2 regions of the Exiguobacterium sp. UBA7533 genome follow, and region 1 is predicted to be linked to the other one. Evidence: predicted binding sites of a transcription regulator. Region 1 holds the regulator's gene; the other holds the start of a gene.
The links. The regulator Rex, encoded in region 1, represses fermentation and respiration genes when NADH is low (regulators of the CRP and FNR family bind a similar motif). The targets are predictions, from matches to a motif close to TTGTGAAATATTTCACAA.

Region 1 (11,602 bases):
AATGGAAATAAACAATTTATATTTGTCTATTTTTTTAATTTATTTCTTTTTGGTGACATTTTATATTTGGAAGGAATTTAACTGGGAACATAAAAAAACTCCTCGAGCACTCGAGGAGTTGAACGTATGCACTTGGTGGAGACTATCGGGATCGAACCGACGACCTTTTGGCTGCCAGCCAAACGCTCTCCCAGCTGAGCTAAGCCCCCATGAATTATCTTTAGTATACGCATCGCTAACTGCTTTATCAATATAAACATAACGCTTTCATAAAAAAGAATTCCTCCCGAAATTGCTGGAAGGAATTCACGATTCATTTATTCAATTCACGCATCAAATCCGCCTGTCGTTCAAGCTCTGCCTGTTGCTCGAGGATCAAGACCTTTTTATACGTCCGCGCAGAAATCAAGATACTGATTTCATAGAGAACGAACAACGGCACTGAGATCATCAAGTGTGACGTCACGTCCGGCGGTGCGATCAATGCCGCAACGACGAACAGCGCGAAATACGCATATTTCCGATTCTTTCGCATGAAATATGGCGTCACAAGACCAAGACGTGTCAGGAACATCGTCACGACCGGCAATTGGAAGAGAAGACCAAACGGCATCGTCAACCGGATCAAGAAACTGAAGTAGTTTTCGACCCCGATGACTTGCTCGATCCCCAATTCTTTCCCGAGATCCGTTGAGACTTCGAGCAAGAAAGGAAGCAACCAGAAATACGAGAAGGCTACACCAGCCAAAAATAGAAAGAAGATGACTGGAATATATGTCAGTGTTGCTTTTTGTTCCTTTTCATAAAGCCCTGGTCGGACGAATGCCCACAGTTGATACATCCAGAACGGTGACGCTAAAATCAGCGCGATGATGAACGCAAGATTCAAATACAACATTAAAGGATCGGCGACGTTGAAGGCATTTAATCCGATACCGAGCTCTTTTAAGTCCGCTTGCAGAAAACGGACGAGCGGTCGGACGAGCGGAAATGCGACAGCGAACAGGACGACGACGATGAGGAGCGACCAGACAATCCGCTTACGCAGTTCGTCTAGGTGCGACGTCATGCTTTGTTCTTGATCAACCGTCATGATTCAATCACTTCTCTTTCGGTTCGTCCTTTTTATCGTCGTCCATGATGCCGTTCGTGGCATTCTTGAACTCTTTCAATGTTTGACCGGCAGCACGACCGAATTCCGGTAACTTCTTCGGTCCGAAGATGATCAACGCGACGACAGCAATTAATCCGATACTCGCAGGTCCGATACCTAACGTGAGCGGGATAAGGTTTTCCATTATGATTTCACTCCTTCAGCTGATTGCGAATAATGCTTCATGAAATAAACTAACGACTGCAACTCGATCGATAAATCGATGTGATGAACCCGAACGCTCGCTGGCACGTTCAACCGTGCAGGCGTGAAGTTCAGAATGCCTGTCACACCATACTCGACTAACTCATCCGCTACTGACTGTGCGAACTGGGATGGAACCGTCAAGATGGCGACATCGACCTGATTCGCTTCGATTTGTTCTTTCATGTCCGAAACATGATAGATTGGAACGTCATGCGTCGTTGTTCCGACCTTCTCTTCGTCCGCATCAAACGCAACGACTATCCGAGTACTATTATTCTTTAAAAAGTTATAATTTGCAAACGCTGTTCCGAGATGACCGACCCCGATCAAGGCGACATTCGTCACCTCATCTTGATTCAAGGTTTTCCGGAAAAACGTTAAGAGATGTTGAACGTTATATCCATACCCCTTCTTCCCTAGCGCCCCAAAGTAGGAAAAATCGCGACGAATCGTTGCTGAATCAACCTTCACCGCCTCGCTTAACTCAGCAGAAGAGACGCGGAGCTTACCTGAATTGTATAAACTTTGGATGAAACGATAATATAGCGGCAACCGTTTTGCTGTCGCTTGTGGAATTTTTGTGTCTGGTCCATTCATCCTGCAGTTCCCCCTTCGGCCACATCCATCGTGGCACCCAAATCTTTGCAAAAAGCTTTCTACTCTCCTTGATTGTAAACCACTTCACATAGAGTCACAAATAATATATTCCGCAGGACCTCGCGCTTTTGTTCGTGATAGACTAAAGGGTGGAAGGATGGATGGAAATGATACTCTTACAAGTCAACCAACTCTCGAAATCATTCGGCGTCGAGCCGATTTTAGAAAATATCAAACTAGAAGTACAGGAGCGCGACCGAATTGCGCTCGTCGGTCGAAATGGTGCCGGTAAATCAACCTTGCTCAAAATCATCGCTGGTGAACTCAGTCATGACTCGGGCGATATCATGAAAGGTAAAGATGTCAAAATCGGCTATCTCGCGCAAGACAGTGGTCTCGAATCGAATGAGACGATCTGGAACGAGATGCTGACCGTCTTTGAACATCTGCAAGAACAAGAACGGACACTGCGCCGAATGGAAATCGAGATGGGCATGGAGCACATCTTGAACGACCCGGTCGCTTACGATCGACTTCTGAAGACGTACGATCAAGCGCAACATGACTTCTCAGAAGCAGGTGGTTATCAGTTTGAAGCGAATATTCGCTCCGTCCTGCACGGCATGCGCTTTTATCCAGACGATTACTCACGCCGGATCCAGACATTGTCCGGGGGTCAACGGACACGGCTCGCCTTAGCGAAGATGCTCCTGCAAGCACCAGAGCTTCTCATTCTCGATGAGCCGACGAACCACCTGGATATCGATACGCTCGCTTGGCTTGAAAGTTACCTCGGTGGTTATCGTGGTGCCGTTCTGATCGTCTCGCACGATCGGTACTTCCTCGATCAAGTCGTCAATGTCGTCTATGAGCTCTCACGTAATGTCTGTCGTAAGTTCACGGGGAACTATACGAAGTACCTGGAGCAAAAAGCGGCATTGTACGATCAAGAAATGAAACAGTTCGAACAGCAGCAAGAAGAAATCGCAAAGATGCAGGACTTCATTCAACGAAACATCGCTCGGGCGACGACGACAAAGCGTGCTCAAAGCGTTCGAAAACGGCTCGAGAAGGTCGACCGGCTCGATCGACCAGATGGAGATGAACGCAGTACGGTCCTCTCCTTCCCAATCGAAAAACAGAGCGGGAATGACGTTCTTCAAGTCAATCAACTGGCGATCGGTTACGAAGAAGCTGTCTCAAAAGACATCACGTTCCGCTTGCAACGCGGCGAATCACTGGCACTCGTCGGACCGAACGGAATCGGGAAGTCGACGCTCTTAAAAGTCCTCGTCGGTCGTTTACGTCCTCTCTTCGGTGATTTCCGTTTCGGCACCGGCGTCTCGATCGGGTATTACGATCAAGAGCAAGCGGAACTCAATGACCGGAACCGTGTCATCGATGAGATTTGGAACGAATGGCCACTGATGCGCGAACAAGAAGTCCGTTCTGTGCTCGGACAATTCCTGTTCAGCGGCGACGATGTCTTCAAAATCGTTCATGAATTGTCTGGTGGCGAACGCGGACGTCTCGCGCTCGCAAAACTGAAACTCCGGAAGACGAACGTCCTCATCCTTGACGAGCCAACGAACCACTTGGATCTGGATTCGAAGATGGTCCTTGAGAACGCTCTCGTCGACTATGAAGGTACGCTACTCTTCGTCTCCCATGACCGCTACTTCATCGATCGGATCGCGACACGCGTCATCGAGATGAGTGAAGCTGGTGTGACAGAATACCTCGGCGATTATTCGTACTACACAGAGAAGAAGGCCGAACAAGAAGAAATCGCTCGCCTTGAAGCCGAAGAGGCAAAAGCTGCAAAAGTCACGGCATCGAAGACGATCGACAAAGAAGCACAGAAAGAAGAAAAAAAACGCCGTCAGCAAATCGAACAACTCGAACAAGATATTGAACGGCTCGAACAGCGTTCAGCGGAAATCGAACAGTTGCTTTGCGAACCGGAAGTCTTTAATGATATTCCAAAAGCGACAGCGTTATCTGCGGAACGGGACCAGATCGATGTCGATCTACTCGAATTGATGGAACGATGGGAGAACCAACACTGATGCGGACGAAAAGCTTTTTCATTAACTTGATTCAAGGACTGCTATCCGGCATCCTTTATTTCGTACCGATGTATGCGGACTACGTGTCGACCTTCATCCGGCCGGATGCCTTTAATGCTGCGCTTCCTTTGTTTCTCCTGATTTCTTGTATGATTGGTCTCGTCATCCAGACATGGAGCGGTCTTTTCGTCAGTTTACTCTCGGGATTATGCTGTACGCTCCTGACGACACAACTATTCGTCGAACTCACTGACCCGTTGATCCTATCGTATTACGGTAGTGTCTCACCGCTCACCGCTTTCTTGATCAGCTGTGTCGGCATTTGGGCACTCGCAATCGTCTTTTATTTGCTCGATGGTTATCAGTATAGTAAACGTCACGGTCTCGAAGGTTCTTCGAACGAAATCGATTCACAACCTTGAAGTCCGATTGATGAACTAGATGCGCGATATGAAAAAAGGAGTGGAGATTCCGGTAGCTAGACCGGTCTCTCCACTCCTTTTTATTTGAATCGAAACGTTCGTCGTCAACATGGATCGTACAGTGAATCAAGCATTCACACTTCTATCATTTTGTCGGTCGAGCAATCGTAAACGTCTTCCCGATCGTCGCATAATCATTTCCCGCTAAACGAGCGACAGCCTTCAATCCTGCCGCATCGATCCGGAACGACTCTACGAGTTCATCCGCGACGTGATAGCGCAGTACTTCCCCGATCAAAAGATCGGCACCTTCTAGCTCGACATGCTGCGTCAAGCGCATCTCGAACCGGATTTTCGCTTCCGCGATTCCGGGCACGTCGATTGCGTCGCTATCGACGAGCGTTAAATCCGTCCGTTCGAGTTCACTTTCACCGTAAGCGAGTGGCGCAGCCGTCTCATTGACAGCGTCGACGATTTCTTCGCTGACGATATGGATGACATAGCTTTGTTTTGCTAGGATATTACGTGCCGTATCCTTTTGTCCCTGATCCGTCCGTTGTACGGCAATCACCAGTTGTGGCGGACTACTTGATGCGACCGTAAAGAAGGAAAAGGGGGCGGCGTTGACCGTCCCGTCTTCCCCTAGCGTCGTCACGAAGGCAATCGGACGCGGAATGATGCTTCCGATCAGTAATTTATAATTGTCTTTTGCGCTAAGCGTTGATGCCTCGAACTTCATGAATGACCCACCTTTTTCCTCACCCGATGAGTGCAGCGAGTGAATAGTCTCCAGCACCGATCATCGCCACTCCAAGGGCGATAACGATCAATGCCATGTTGTATTCGTACCCGTTCTGCGTCACCCAGTAACCATTCGCACCGTGTACTTTAACGATCGCGATAAGCATCGAACCGATGATGAGGATTGCAGCGATCCAGAGGAATACCCCGCCTGCAAACAATAGTCCACCGATTAATTCAGCAAGACCCGCTGTAATTGCGAGTGCCTTCCCTGGCTTCATGCCAATTGATTCGAACCAACCGCCTGTTCCAGCGATGCCGTGTCCACCAAACCAACCAAATAATTTTTGTGTACCGTGTGCAGCAAATGTTAAACCGATGATTAAACGAATGATTAAAAGTCCTGTATCCATCATTTCTCTCTTCTCCTTTTACCTAATGTTTTTAAGTTACTTTAAGTAACTCGATAAACAGACTATATCTTATCACTTACTAAAAGTAAATAGATTTGTTTTAGTTCTTTTTGTTACATTAAGTAAAATGATTCGATTTTTTTAGCAGAAGCGGGTATACTACAATTATAGAAAGGATGAGTGCTGATGGAAGAAGTCGCAATCCAAACGGCTCTTTGTCCCAAAGTCGAACATGCCTTTGAAATCTTAGGTAAGAAATGGACAGGTCTGATTTTACGTCACTTGTTGACGAAGACATGTCGTTTCAATGAGATTCAAGATGCCATCCCCGAATTATCAGGTCGCATGCTCACGGAACGTATGAAGGAGCTCGAAGCGGAAGGCATCGTCATCCGGACTGTCATTCCCGATCGTCCGATTAAGATTCAATACAGTTTGACCGACAAAGGGCGTCAACTCGAACCGGTCATTCGTTCCATTGAGGAATGGGCCGAACTACAAGACTAATGTATGAAAAAGCATCTTCTTCGGAAGGTGTTTTTTTATATGATCTTTTGACATTGATAATCATTATCAATTAAAGTAAGGAAGTACAGCGAAAGGAGGAACATGCATGCAGATTGCAATTGGATTCGTCAGCATGTCCGGTAATACGGAAGATATCGTCTCAATCATTCAACGTGAGCTCGAGCAACACGATGTCAACGTGACGATTACAGAACTGGATCAATTCGTCGGGGAGGATCTATCACGTTTTGATGGTCTATTACTCGGCTCATATACATGGGGAGACGGTGATTTACCGTATGAAGCAGAAGATTTCGTCGAGGAGCTACGGGAACAATTTTTAGACGGGATGCCGGCTGCTGCTTTTGGCTCGGGTGATCTTGATTATCCGAAGTACTGCGCAGCCGTTGATTTGATTGAAGACGCATTAAAAGAAGCTGGGGCGACCATCGTCACGGATGGCTTGAAGATTGAGTTTGATCCGAACACACCGGAGAAACAAGCCGCTTGTCGCGCGTTCGCACAGACGTTTCATCGCTTTTTGCAGCAGGTGCATTCATAAGTATCGTTTGAATCCGTCATGTAAGGGAATTCTTAAAACAGACTCTATGAAAGTGAGATGAATGTTTTTATGACGATTCAAGCACTCGTCTTTGACGTCTACGGTACATTATTCGATGTCCATTCCGTCAAAGAGCAAGCAGAGGAGCTGTATCCGGGACACGGAGAAGCGATCAGTAAACGCTGGCGAGAGAAACAACTGGAGTACTCCTTCTTGCGACAATTGAACGGACAATATGTGCCGTTCAGCCAAGTGACACAAGATGCCCTCCGTTATACGTTACTCGAACTGAAGCTCCATGTGACCGAGGAACAAATCACGACTTTAATGGAGACGTACCTGACACTTGATGTGTACCCAGAAGTTAGCTCTGTTCTCGAGACGATGGCGCATAAGCGTTTGGTCGTCTTCTCGAATGGTTCCCATGATATGCTCGATCCGTTGATCGAACAGTCAGGTTTAGCCGATCGGTTCGAACATCTCGTCAGTGTTGATGACATCAAACACTATAAACCAGCACCTGCTTCTTATATGCATGCGTTGAACACACTCGGTTTAAAACGCGAGGAGATCCTCTTCATGTCCTCGAACGGTTGGGACATCACCGGGGCAAAGAGTTTCGGCTTCAAAACGGCATGGATCAATCGAAACGGACTTCCGGTCGAAGAATTAAATCTTGATCCGGATCGCATCTATGATGACTTGACCGGTATCACTGAATGGCAATGAACGAACAACAGCGGATTCCTTTTTAGGAATCCGCTGTTTTAATGGATTAGTAATTGGAAAGACGTGAGTAGCCCTTCTTGAATAGATCGAGTTTCAGCCCGCCCTCTTTTTCGATGAAGAAGAGGTACTCGTTTTGATCCGTATCTTTATAAAAGACCTTAAATAACGTCACAGTCCGTTTTTTATTGTTTTCAACAGCTGTCACCTCGTGCTTCGAGATCACTTCTGCTTGGACTTGTTCCGCATCCATCTTTTGAATCATCGGTTCGAATGACTTCTTCTCTTGATTCGTCACTGGTGTTCCGGGAGCAACCATGAAATAATCATCACTCGCCTTGTTCGTTAAACCATACTTCCGATCGACGATGACGACGTTACTGAGCTTCCCATTGATTGTCTGATCAAAAGCATATAACTTTTGAATCCGGGTTTTTTCCCCTTCTGCTCGTCCGATTTCGTAAAGTGGACGTTGTTTCGTGTTCGTCTCGACCGCTTTCTTATCGGGTACGAGTTCTTCCTTATAGGCGACTTGGTATGCGTTGACGATTTCTCGGACCTGAAGCCCGATCGCGACGATGACCAGTACCGCTAACAATGCGATGATGACTTTTTTCATTCCATTTCCCCCAAGTTGTTCGGATTCCTTACTTTAAATCTAGCCCAGGTTCTGCATTCATGGCAAGTGTCGAATAGCGTAACGCGCGATATGGATGGATCGCAGCCGCTCCAATCATCGCTGCATTGTCTCCACAGAGGTGCATCGGCGGAATGACGAGATCGATTCCTTCCTTCGCACATGCTGCTTCGAGACCGTTACGCAATCCTTTATTAGCGGCGACGCCACCAGCAAGCAGCAATTGGCGTCCCCCTTTATCCTTCACGGCACGGATCGCCTTCGTCACGAGGACTTCGACGACGCTCGCTTGGAAACTCGCAGCTAAATCTTCCGGGATGATCACTTCTCCCCGTTGCTCAGCGTTATGCACGGCATTGATGACCGCTGACTTCAAACCGCTGAAGCTAAAGTCATACGAGTCCTTCTCGAGCCAGACGCGTGGAAAATGGAACGTATCCTGCCCCGTCTGTGCCAACTGGTCGATCCGTGGACCACCTGGATACGGTAACTTCAATGTTCGAGCGACTTTATCATAGGCTTCCCCTGCTGCATCATCTCGTGTTTCACCGATGACTTCATATACACCGTCTTCTGGCATGTAAATCAGTTCCGTATGCCCACCTGATGCAATCAAACAGACGAGCGGGAACGTTAACTCTTGTACGAGACGATTCGCGTAGATATGACCTGCGATATGATGAACACCGATCAAAGGCTTATTATGTGCAAAAGCAAGTGTCTTTGCCGCACTGACACCAACGAGTAATGCCCCGACAAGTCCTGGTCCTTCGGTAACGGCAATCGCATCGATATCGTCGATCGTGACGTTTGCTTCCGTCAAGGCATCATCGATGACGTATGTGATCCGTTCGACATGATGTCGTGATGCCACTTCAGGCACGACTCCACCGAATCGTTTATGACTTTCAATTTGAGACGAGACGACATTCGATAAGACGTTGGTTCCTCCACGAACGACGGCAGCCGCCGTTTCGTCGCAACTCGATTCGATTGCTAGAATCAATGGTTGTGTCATAAGTCTTCTCCCTCCAGCTCTAGCCAATAGATGGCAGCATCTTCATTGTTGTCCTGATAATATCGTTTTCGGATACCAACATAGTGAAATCCGAGTTTTTCATATAAGGTTCGCGCCGGTGTGTTCGAGACACGTACTTCAAGTGTCATCGCTCGTAAATCGAGTGCATGACCGACCGCGATCAATGCCGTTAGCAAGTCTTCCCCAAGTCCTTGTCCGCGGTGCGACTGCTTGACGGCAATATTCGTAATATGTCCTTCATCCGCAATATGCCACAGACCAGCAAACCCGACGATACCCTCTTGATCGGCAACGACATAATAGGCATTCGGATTTTGTGTCATTTCTGCTTCGAAGGCATCCAGTGTCCACGGTGTCGCAAACGATTCGAGTTCGACGGCGTGAACACCTGCAGCATCGTTTACGGTCATGCGACGAATCCCCTTACTCATGACGCTGTGCCTCGATCCATTTCGCTTCTGCTTCAGCCAGACGCAGATAACGTGGCTCAAACGCATGCGCTTCGACTGTCTCGCGTGTTGCACCGAGTAAGGCGAGCACTCCGGCACGCGGCGTCCGAAACGCAGGAGCCGCCTTTTCAAATGGTTGAAGAAGTTCTTCAAACGTATCGACGTCTCCTGTGACGAGCGTATCTGACGTTAACGTCCTCACAAAAGAGGCGATTTCGACATGTTGTTCTTCACCGATTCGTTCCCCGGCGTCGTATACTCCGACAAAACCTGATCCGCGTCGTGCATCTTGAATCGCTGCAACACGTCCCGTATGACCTGTCGAAGCCGCCATCAACTCAAGTGTCGAGACCGCAACCAGTTCGATACCGAGTGTATAGGCAAGCGTCTTCGCTGTTGTCGCACCAATCCGTAATCCTGTATAAGAACCAGGACCGTCAGCAACGACGACGCGTGTCAGTTGGGATGGTGTCCACTTCGCTTCCGCCATCAAACGCTCAAGTAACGGCATGAGTTTTGTCGCATGATTCAAAGACGTGACGTAAGAAGCTTCTGCTACGATCTGTTTTCCGTCTGAAAGAGCGACCGATAATTGTTTCGTCGATGTATCAATAGCTACGATTTTCATGATCTCAATCCCTCACATAATGTAATGTATCGTTCTCCGATCGGTGTTAGCTCAAAACGGCGGCTATCGTCACCCGTTCGTGTAATCGTGATTGCCAACCGTTCCGGTGGAAGGCTGTCCGCAATTAATTCAGACCACTCGACGACGGCGACGCCTTCACCATTCAAATATTCTTCAAGTCCGATATCATCACCGGAACCTTCCAGGCGATAAACATCCATATGATAGAGAGGGAGACGTCCCGTATAGACTTTCATGATCGTAAAGGTAGGGCTATTGACATGACGCGTCACACCTAATCCTTTCGCAAAGCTTTGAGTAAAGGTCGTTTTCCCAGCACCTAAATCTCCGTCAAGCGTAATGACCATCCCTGCTTCAGCACGTCGTCCGAGTTCAAGAGCTAAGGCAGTCGTTTCTTCCAAGCTATTCATTTCCAGTTCTATCATACGATGTCTCCTCCTTTAATACGTACTGTTCGTCCTTCTCTATTGTACCGGACGAAAAAGGCAAAAAAAAATACGAAACGCTGAACGTTTCGTAGTAAAGTTGAAGTTAAGTTTAAAATTGGTTGCGGGGGCCGGATTTGAACCGACGACCTTTGGGTTATGAGCCCAACGAGCTACCAGACTGCTCCACCCCGCGACGATAAACGTTTCGGATTTGATTATTTAAAAATTGGTTGCGGGGGCCGGATTTGAACCGACGACCTTTGGGTTATGAGCCCAACGAGCTACCAGACTGCTCCACCCCGCGATGATATAACGTTTCGACAGATATTAATATAACATGTGTCTTTTAAATTGGCAAGTCTTTTTGCCTCATTTCTTTTTACTAACTGTCATAATGAATATTCTTCTATACTGATACGAAAGGAGTGAACAGATGGGATACTTATTAGATTTACGAAAAATCGTAGGAAATCGACCGTTGATCAGCGTAGGCGCGACCGTACTCGTCATGAATCCACAATTTGAACTGCTATTTCAATATCGTTCGGATACGCACAGTTGGGGGTTCCCCGGTGGTTCAATGGAACCGGGTGAGACACTTGAAGAAGTCGCGATGCGTGAGTTGCAGGAAGAAACCGGACTTCAAGCACAAAGCGTTCAACTGCTAGACGTCTTTTCTGGTCCTGATTACTTCTTCCGTTATCCAAATGGTGACCAAACCTACAGTGTGATTCATCTCTTTCAAGCAAAAGACGTATCCGGTACATTACAAATGACAGATGGAGAGAGTCTCGACTTACAATATTTCTCCTTAAATCAATTACCAGCACCTCTTGAAGCGCGTGCTGCAGCGCTATTACGTCAAATCAAGTCTCGCCCTCTTGACACAACACCTTCTTTTTAATCTAGATGCTTGTCTTAAAACTGACTTGATGACGGATTGACGTTCACTTGTCAGTTTTTCTATTTCTTTTGGGACTACACACAAAAAAACCGACCTGCA
Region 2 (6,133 bases), on a different contig from region 1:
AACGTCAGCGCATTCGTTTCAAAGGATGGTGCCTGATCGAGGACGAACGGAGCGTACGTCGGCTCCTCTTGCTCAGTCACGACTTCATCGAGTCGTTTCGCAGCATGGCGGCTATCTTCAAAAAAGCCGGGTAAGATCGCCATCGGTGCCGCATTTTCAAAGACGGTCAGCGATGTCATGACGAGTAAAGCGAGGAAAACTCCCTCGAGTTGTCCGCTTGCGACGAGATAGGCACCCACACCGAGGACAAGCCAAGAGATGATCAACGTCACCATCGTATTTAAGGCCAGGTTCGAGACAGCGTGTAAACCATTACGTTTCTCTTCCTCGACATACCGTTTCGCGACGGCATTCAAGTCCTGTTCCTTTTGATCGAGCTGTTGGTAAATCTTCAAATCACGATAGCCTTGGAATAACTCTGTCACTTCTGTCGACAAGTCACCACGTCGAACACGGACTGAACGGGCGAAGCGTTGTTCACGATACGCGAACCATCCCGGAATCAAGAAACCGGTCAGAATTAAACCAAGCAACAGAATCCCGGCAATCGTCCATGAGAAGAAACTGACGAAAAAAATCGTACAGAAGAAAACGAGCAGTAACACGATCGGTGGATAGAGGACACGTAAGAACGTATTTTGTAGACTCTCGACATCCCCGACGATCCGCGCAAGTAAGTCACCACTGCGGTACTTACCGAAAATCCCTGGCGCAAGCGGCTCGAGACGACGGTAAAATGACGTTCGGATGTCACTAAGGATCGTAAACGTCGCCCGGTGCGAATAGTAACGTTCCGCATACCGACTGACGGCGCGCGTCAGACTCGACACTTTTTGCAGGGCGATCAAGACGGCGAGTGTCTGGATCGGTGGTAACAAGGCTGCCTTTGAAATCAGGTAACCACTTGCTGCGAATAAACCGACCGCTGTCACACCGGCGAGGACACCGAAGAAGATCGACCAGGCGATATCGCGTTTTTGATGCACCATCAACCGAAAGACTCCTAATAATTCCTTCATCGTGTTTCCTCCCCTCTCTGGACGCTACGCATCCGCGCATATTCCGAATCGCGACCAAGCAATTCATCATGGGTGCCACGATCGACGATTCGTCCGCCGTCGAGAACGACGATTTGATCCGATCGTTCAATCGTATGCAAACGGTGCGCGACAGTGATGACCGTTGCCGATTGTCCGAGTTGCTCAATCGCTTGTTGGAGCAGTCGCTCCGTTTTGACATCAAGTCCAGTCGTCGGTTCATCAAAGACGACGACGTTCGGGCGTTTCAAGAACGCTCGTGCTAACGCAACACGCTGTTTTTCGCCACCCGATAGACCGCGTCCACCTTCTCCGATCACCGTGTCGATCCCTTCAGGCAACGTCGCAATCAACTCCTCGAGCCCTGCCGCCTGCGCCGCTTCGAAAATCTCTTCCGGCGTCGCTTGACGAAGCTCACCAATCGCGATGTTTTCTGCCAGTGTTCCGGCATACAGATACGGATGTTGAGAAATGTAGCTCAACTGACGAAACCAGCTTGTTTCCTCCACCTGACCGCGCTCGGTTCCGTCGAGTAGAATCCGTCCTTCTTGTGGATCCGCGAGTCCGGCAATCAACTGCAAGACGGTCGATTTACCGGCCCCACTGCGACCGATTAACGCTACCTTTTGATACGGCTCAATCGTAAGCCCGATATCTTGCAAGGCAAAACGTCCTTCTTGGTACGTAAAGCCGACTTCATCCAAGACGATTTGTGGTGGACGATTCATCGTGAGTTCCGATTGACCGAATGCAACAGGACGATCGTCTGCCGTCAATTCGGCTGCGATTTGTTTCGCTGCTGCCACACTACCGCGTCCCGTGTGGAAAGCAGCCCCCATCTCTTTTAAGGCAAGATAGTATTCTGGTGCCAACACGAGCATCAAGAACGCTGGGATAAAGGTGATGCTTTGAAACAGAATCAAACGCAGACTAACTTCAAGTGCAATCATTCCCATGCTGAGCATCGAGATGAACTCAAGCATCAATGACGACAAGAAGGCGAGCTTCAAGACCGTTAATGTCGCATCTCGGAAATCGAGACTGCTTTTTTCGATGACGTCACGCTGTCGTTTCGCGCGACCGAATAACTTCAACGTCGTCAGTCCTTGTAACGTATCGAGGAACGTTCCTGAGAATGCCGTCATCTTCTCGAGTTGAGCATCGGCCCGCTTTTGCGTCATGATGCCGATGATGATGTAAAACAACGGAATGAACGGCGCCGTGATCATCATGACAAGACCCGTGATCCAGTCATAGCTGAATGCCGCAATCAAGACCATCAAGGGAACGATCGTCGTCTGGACGACTTTCGGCAAATATTGACTATAGTAGCTGTCCATCTCGTCTACTGCATCGAGCAAGACACTGACCTTCTGTCCCGCTTGCCCTTGTAGCATCATCTCGACTGAGCGACTCGTATATTTCGCAACGAGTGCTTCCCGAAGCGCCTGCTTCATGTGTGCCGATAACGTCGTACCAAGACGACCGTTCCAATACGTCACGGCGACTCGGAGCAACAACATACCGAGAACGGTGAGTAGTAACGGAATGACAGCTTCAAACGGTTGTTCTTTTAGGAAAATGCGATCGACCGTCAACACGATGCCGTATGACTGACCGACGACCGCGACCCCCATTAAGAAAGCCGCAATGATGAATTGAATGAGAATACTACGTGGAATCTGGACGATTCCTTTTAATGGATTCATATACAAACGTCCTTTCACAAAGTGTGAACGACTTTTAGTGAATATTTTCACATATCGTACATTTAGTATACCGAATCCGGAACGGGGATGCCATGCAGATGCTGTCGAAAAGGTGTGACGGTTTTGTGAGAGCATATCATTCGACAATTTTTCATCATCGAACTATTATGGATATACATTATCCACGTTTAACGAAAGGAGTCTTTCTATGCAAATGAAAACAGGAGTCGAGCAATCCGTTTATGCGATGTTGCTCTTAACCTTCCTGCCGGAGCGCGCCGTTTTGTCCGGTGAGTTCATTAGTCAGCAACTCGGTGCTTCACCGACCTATTTCCAAAAGCTCTTACGAAAACTCGTTCAGGCGGATCTGTTGTATTCCGTACCTGGTGTCAAAGGGGGCTTTCGCTTGCGACGTCCGGCAGAAGAAATTCAAATCTTCGATGTCTATCAAGCCATTGAGGGCAAACAGACATTGTACGCGTCAAGTGGTGTCTTTGAAGATTTGATGGGGATTCAGGAACAGGAGATCGGTCTGCTCTCGAATCTGATGACAGAGGCAGAAGATGCTTGGCAATCGACGTTGAAGCGCGAATCAATCGGCTCGATCCGTCAAGCAATCGATACCTCCTGTCCACCGGAACATTTAGAACGGTTGCATGCGTTAATCACAGACCGGATGATGACACTTTAATGAACAGAAAGAGGTTTTTACTATGGTATTGAATCGTTATTTCGACTTATTCGACGCGTCACGCACGGACGCACAAGCGTTCGAGGATCTCGTTTCCTTGTTTACGACAGACATCACGTTCGTTCTGAACGGACAACCAAAGCACGGCATCGACGCCTGGAAACAATTCGTCCGTCATGTGTTCACGGCGAATCAGGATATTAAGCACATGTACGCCGGCTGGGAAGAAACAACACCAGGAACGTATGAAACACGCTGGGCAGTTTGCGGAAAACGGGCAGACGGTAGCGTCTTCACGCAAGACGGAAAAGATATCGCACGTCTTAATGAAAACGGACGGATCACTTACCTGGAGAACGTTCCAGATGATCCGACGATGTTCCGTTCATAAGATTGCTTTTAAATAGCGAAAGAGGCTGACTCAAAAAAGAATGACGCGTCTTTTCACGTCCTTTCCTCAGGCGAGACACAAGCCAGTTTTCCTGCTTCATTCAAGCAGGAAAGCGGGTCTTATTTGTCTCTGGCAGCGCATAATGCGCTTTTTCCTGTAGGAGTGACGTGTGACGTGTCATTCTTTTTTTTACGAAATAAGGGTGGCAGATCATCATTCTGCCACCCTTATCTTTGTAGAGGACGACATGTGAGTCAGCCCCTTTTTGGTATTTAACGTTTCAGTACAAGCCGTTTCAATAAATAGCCCGTGATGACGAGTAACGACGCAATCGCAATATAGACCATGTAGACCAACAAGTTTGGCGCAAATCGTGACACGATGTACGTCAATACGACGACAGCCGTATACAGCAACAAAAATAGACTGATGTGCTTCAACTTCGACACTCCCCTTTGAATCCTTATCTCTTCTTTACGGAAACGACTGGAAAATGTTTCAAAAGGTATGTCTTTACTTCGTTTTATAGATTCTTCGCTTTGAATGTGTCTCCACCTTCGATCGTGCCGTTATCAAAGCCTTTTTGGAACCAACGCTCTCGTTGCGCCGATGTGCCGTGAGTGAAACTTTCCGGTACGACATATCCTTGTCCTTTCTCTTGTAACGTATCGTCCCCAACAGCATTGGCTGCTGTCAACGCTTCTTCAAGATCGCCTTCTTCGAGCAAGTTTTCTCCTTGCGCGTGATGCGCCCATACGCCGGCATAATAATCTGCCTGTAGCTCGAATCGAACGAGGTATTTATTGAACTTCTCCTCACTCATTTGCTTTCGAAGTGGCATGATCTCATCCGATTTTCCAAGTAACGTCTGGACATGATGCCCTACTTCATGCGCAATGACATACGCCATCGCAAAATCGCCCGGTGCTCCGTATTTCGTCTGCAGTTCATCATAAAAGCTTAAATCAATGTATAATTTCTGATCACCGGGACAGTAAAAGGGACCGACGGACTTCCCTGCTTGTCCGCAAGCCGAACTAACTTGATCCGTATATAAGACGAGTGTCGGTTTTTTATAGGTCTTACCATCTTCTTTAAATTCTTTCGTCCAGACTCGTTCCGTATCGGCCAAGACGACGGAGACGAAGTCCGCTGCTTCTTTTTCCTGCGCTGTTTCCTCATACGTCGTATTTTGCTGATCCCCACCGGTTAAGTCTCCGAGTAGTTCAGTTGGATTACCGCCCATCAAAGTGATGACGATCAGCAGGATGATCCCGACACCACCGCCGATACCGGCGATTCCTTTCCCACCCATTCCCCGCCGGTCCTCGACGTTCGAACTCCGTTCTCTTCCCTTCCATTTCATGCGCTTTCCTCCTACCCATTTCGTTATTGTTCTTTACCCAAAAGCTTTTATACGTAACGCTTCAGGACTTCATGGATGAAACAGAAGTCTATTGATTTGATGCATTTTCTAGGAATATCCTTCTACTGTAGAGAAGATTAGTAGCAGAACCGATCTTTCGGATCAAATTTTTTCTACGCAAAGGAGGTACGACATGAAACCTCATCTACTTTTTTTATCTTGGCGTGATGCTCGACATCCACAAGCCGGAGAAGCTGAAACTTTTATTCATGAAATGTTGCGGCGTGTCAGTACTACCTACCGAGTTACCCATTTGTCTGTCTCATTCAAGGGCGGATCACCGACGGAGTATCGAGATGGTATCACTTACCTCCGTTATGGTACGACAGCTTCTCTTATTCCATATGCACTTTATTATTACTGGTCTTATGCTAAAACGATTGATTTAGTTCTGGATCATTTGAATGGGTTTCATTTCTTCACACCACTTTATGTTCCACGTCATAAACGAACTTTATTTCTTTATCAATTGATTCGTGAGCGTTGGTCGACGACACTTGTTTTTCCTTTTTCAAAGCTTGGCGAATGGACAGAGACTCGACGGTTAAGCTGGTATAAAGATAGTCATGCCTTGACTGTCAGCCCCTCTGTTGTAGATGAACTACAAAGTGCTGGTTTTACTAACAGTCATATCACGATGTTGCCGCCAGGACTTTCCTTTTCCCCGTGGTCTGAACAGGAATGGGAGTTAAAAGAACATGTTCCAACCTTTCTATATATCAACCGTCTGAACGAAAAAGAACTTCAAGATACGATTGGGGCATTTCTCATGGTCCAACGTGAGTTTCCTGAGACACGCCTCTGGCTGATTGGTATTCGTAACAGCTCTCATCTTTTGCAATACCTTACACTTCCCCTTCCTAAAGAAGTGAAGGATGC

Region 2: a site for Rex is predicted at 2,782-2,799, ahead of cydD (thiol reductant ABC exporter subunit CydD). Genes of this name have one in related genera too.

What each region holds. Positions count from the first base shown of each region.
Region 1 covers NZ_DLMP01000018.1:183,432-195,033, forward strand. The annotation lists tRNA gene B2U10_RS15430 (tRNA-Ala) at 134-209, opposite strand; gene tatC (twin-arginine translocase subunit TatC) at 314-1,093, opposite strand; gene B2U10_RS15440 (twin-arginine translocase TatA/TatE family subunit) at 1,101-1,298, opposite strand; gene B2U10_RS15445 (redox-sensing transcriptional repressor Rex) at 1,298-1,957, opposite strand; gene B2U10_RS15450 (ATP-binding cassette domain-containing protein) at 2,125-4,026, shown strand; gene B2U10_RS15455 (hypothetical protein) at 4,026-4,448, shown strand; gene B2U10_RS15460 (flavin reductase family protein) at 4,594-5,187, opposite strand; gene B2U10_RS15465 (DoxX family protein) at 5,207-5,605, opposite strand; gene B2U10_RS15470 (winged helix-turn-helix transcriptional regulator) at 5,789-6,109, shown strand; gene B2U10_RS15475 (flavodoxin) at 6,216-6,671, shown strand; gene B2U10_RS15480 (haloacid dehalogenase type II) at 6,741-7,400, shown strand; gene B2U10_RS15485 (hypothetical protein) at 7,447-8,016, opposite strand; gene tsaD (tRNA (adenosine(37)-N6)-threonylcarbamoyltransferase complex transferase subunit TsaD) at 8,045-9,052, opposite strand; gene rimI (ribosomal protein S18-alanine N-acetyltransferase) at 9,049-9,483, opposite strand; gene tsaB (tRNA (adenosine(37)-N6)-threonylcarbamoyltransferase complex dimerization subunit type 1 TsaB) at 9,497-10,150, opposite strand; gene tsaE (tRNA (adenosine(37)-N6)-threonylcarbamoyltransferase complex ATPase subunit type 1 TsaE) at 10,147-10,596, opposite strand; tRNA gene B2U10_RS15510 (tRNA-Met) at 10,716-10,792, opposite strand; tRNA gene B2U10_RS15515 (tRNA-Met) at 10,827-10,903, opposite strand; gene B2U10_RS15520 (NUDIX hydrolase) at 11,033-11,503, shown strand.
Region 2 covers NZ_DLMP01000002.1:24,457-30,589, reverse strand. The annotation lists gene cydC (thiol reductant ABC exporter subunit CydC) at 1-1,019, opposite strand, end outside; gene cydD (thiol reductant ABC exporter subunit CydD) at 1,016-2,746, opposite strand; gene B2U10_RS04275 (Rrf2 family transcriptional regulator) at 2,955-3,437, shown strand; gene B2U10_RS04270 (nuclear transport factor 2 family protein) at 3,460-3,828, shown strand; gene B2U10_RS04265 (hypothetical protein) at 4,101-4,268, opposite strand; gene ypfJ (KPN_02809 family neutral zinc metallopeptidase) at 4,352-5,194, opposite strand; gene B2U10_RS04255 (glycosyltransferase family 4 protein) at 5,388-6,133, shown strand, end outside.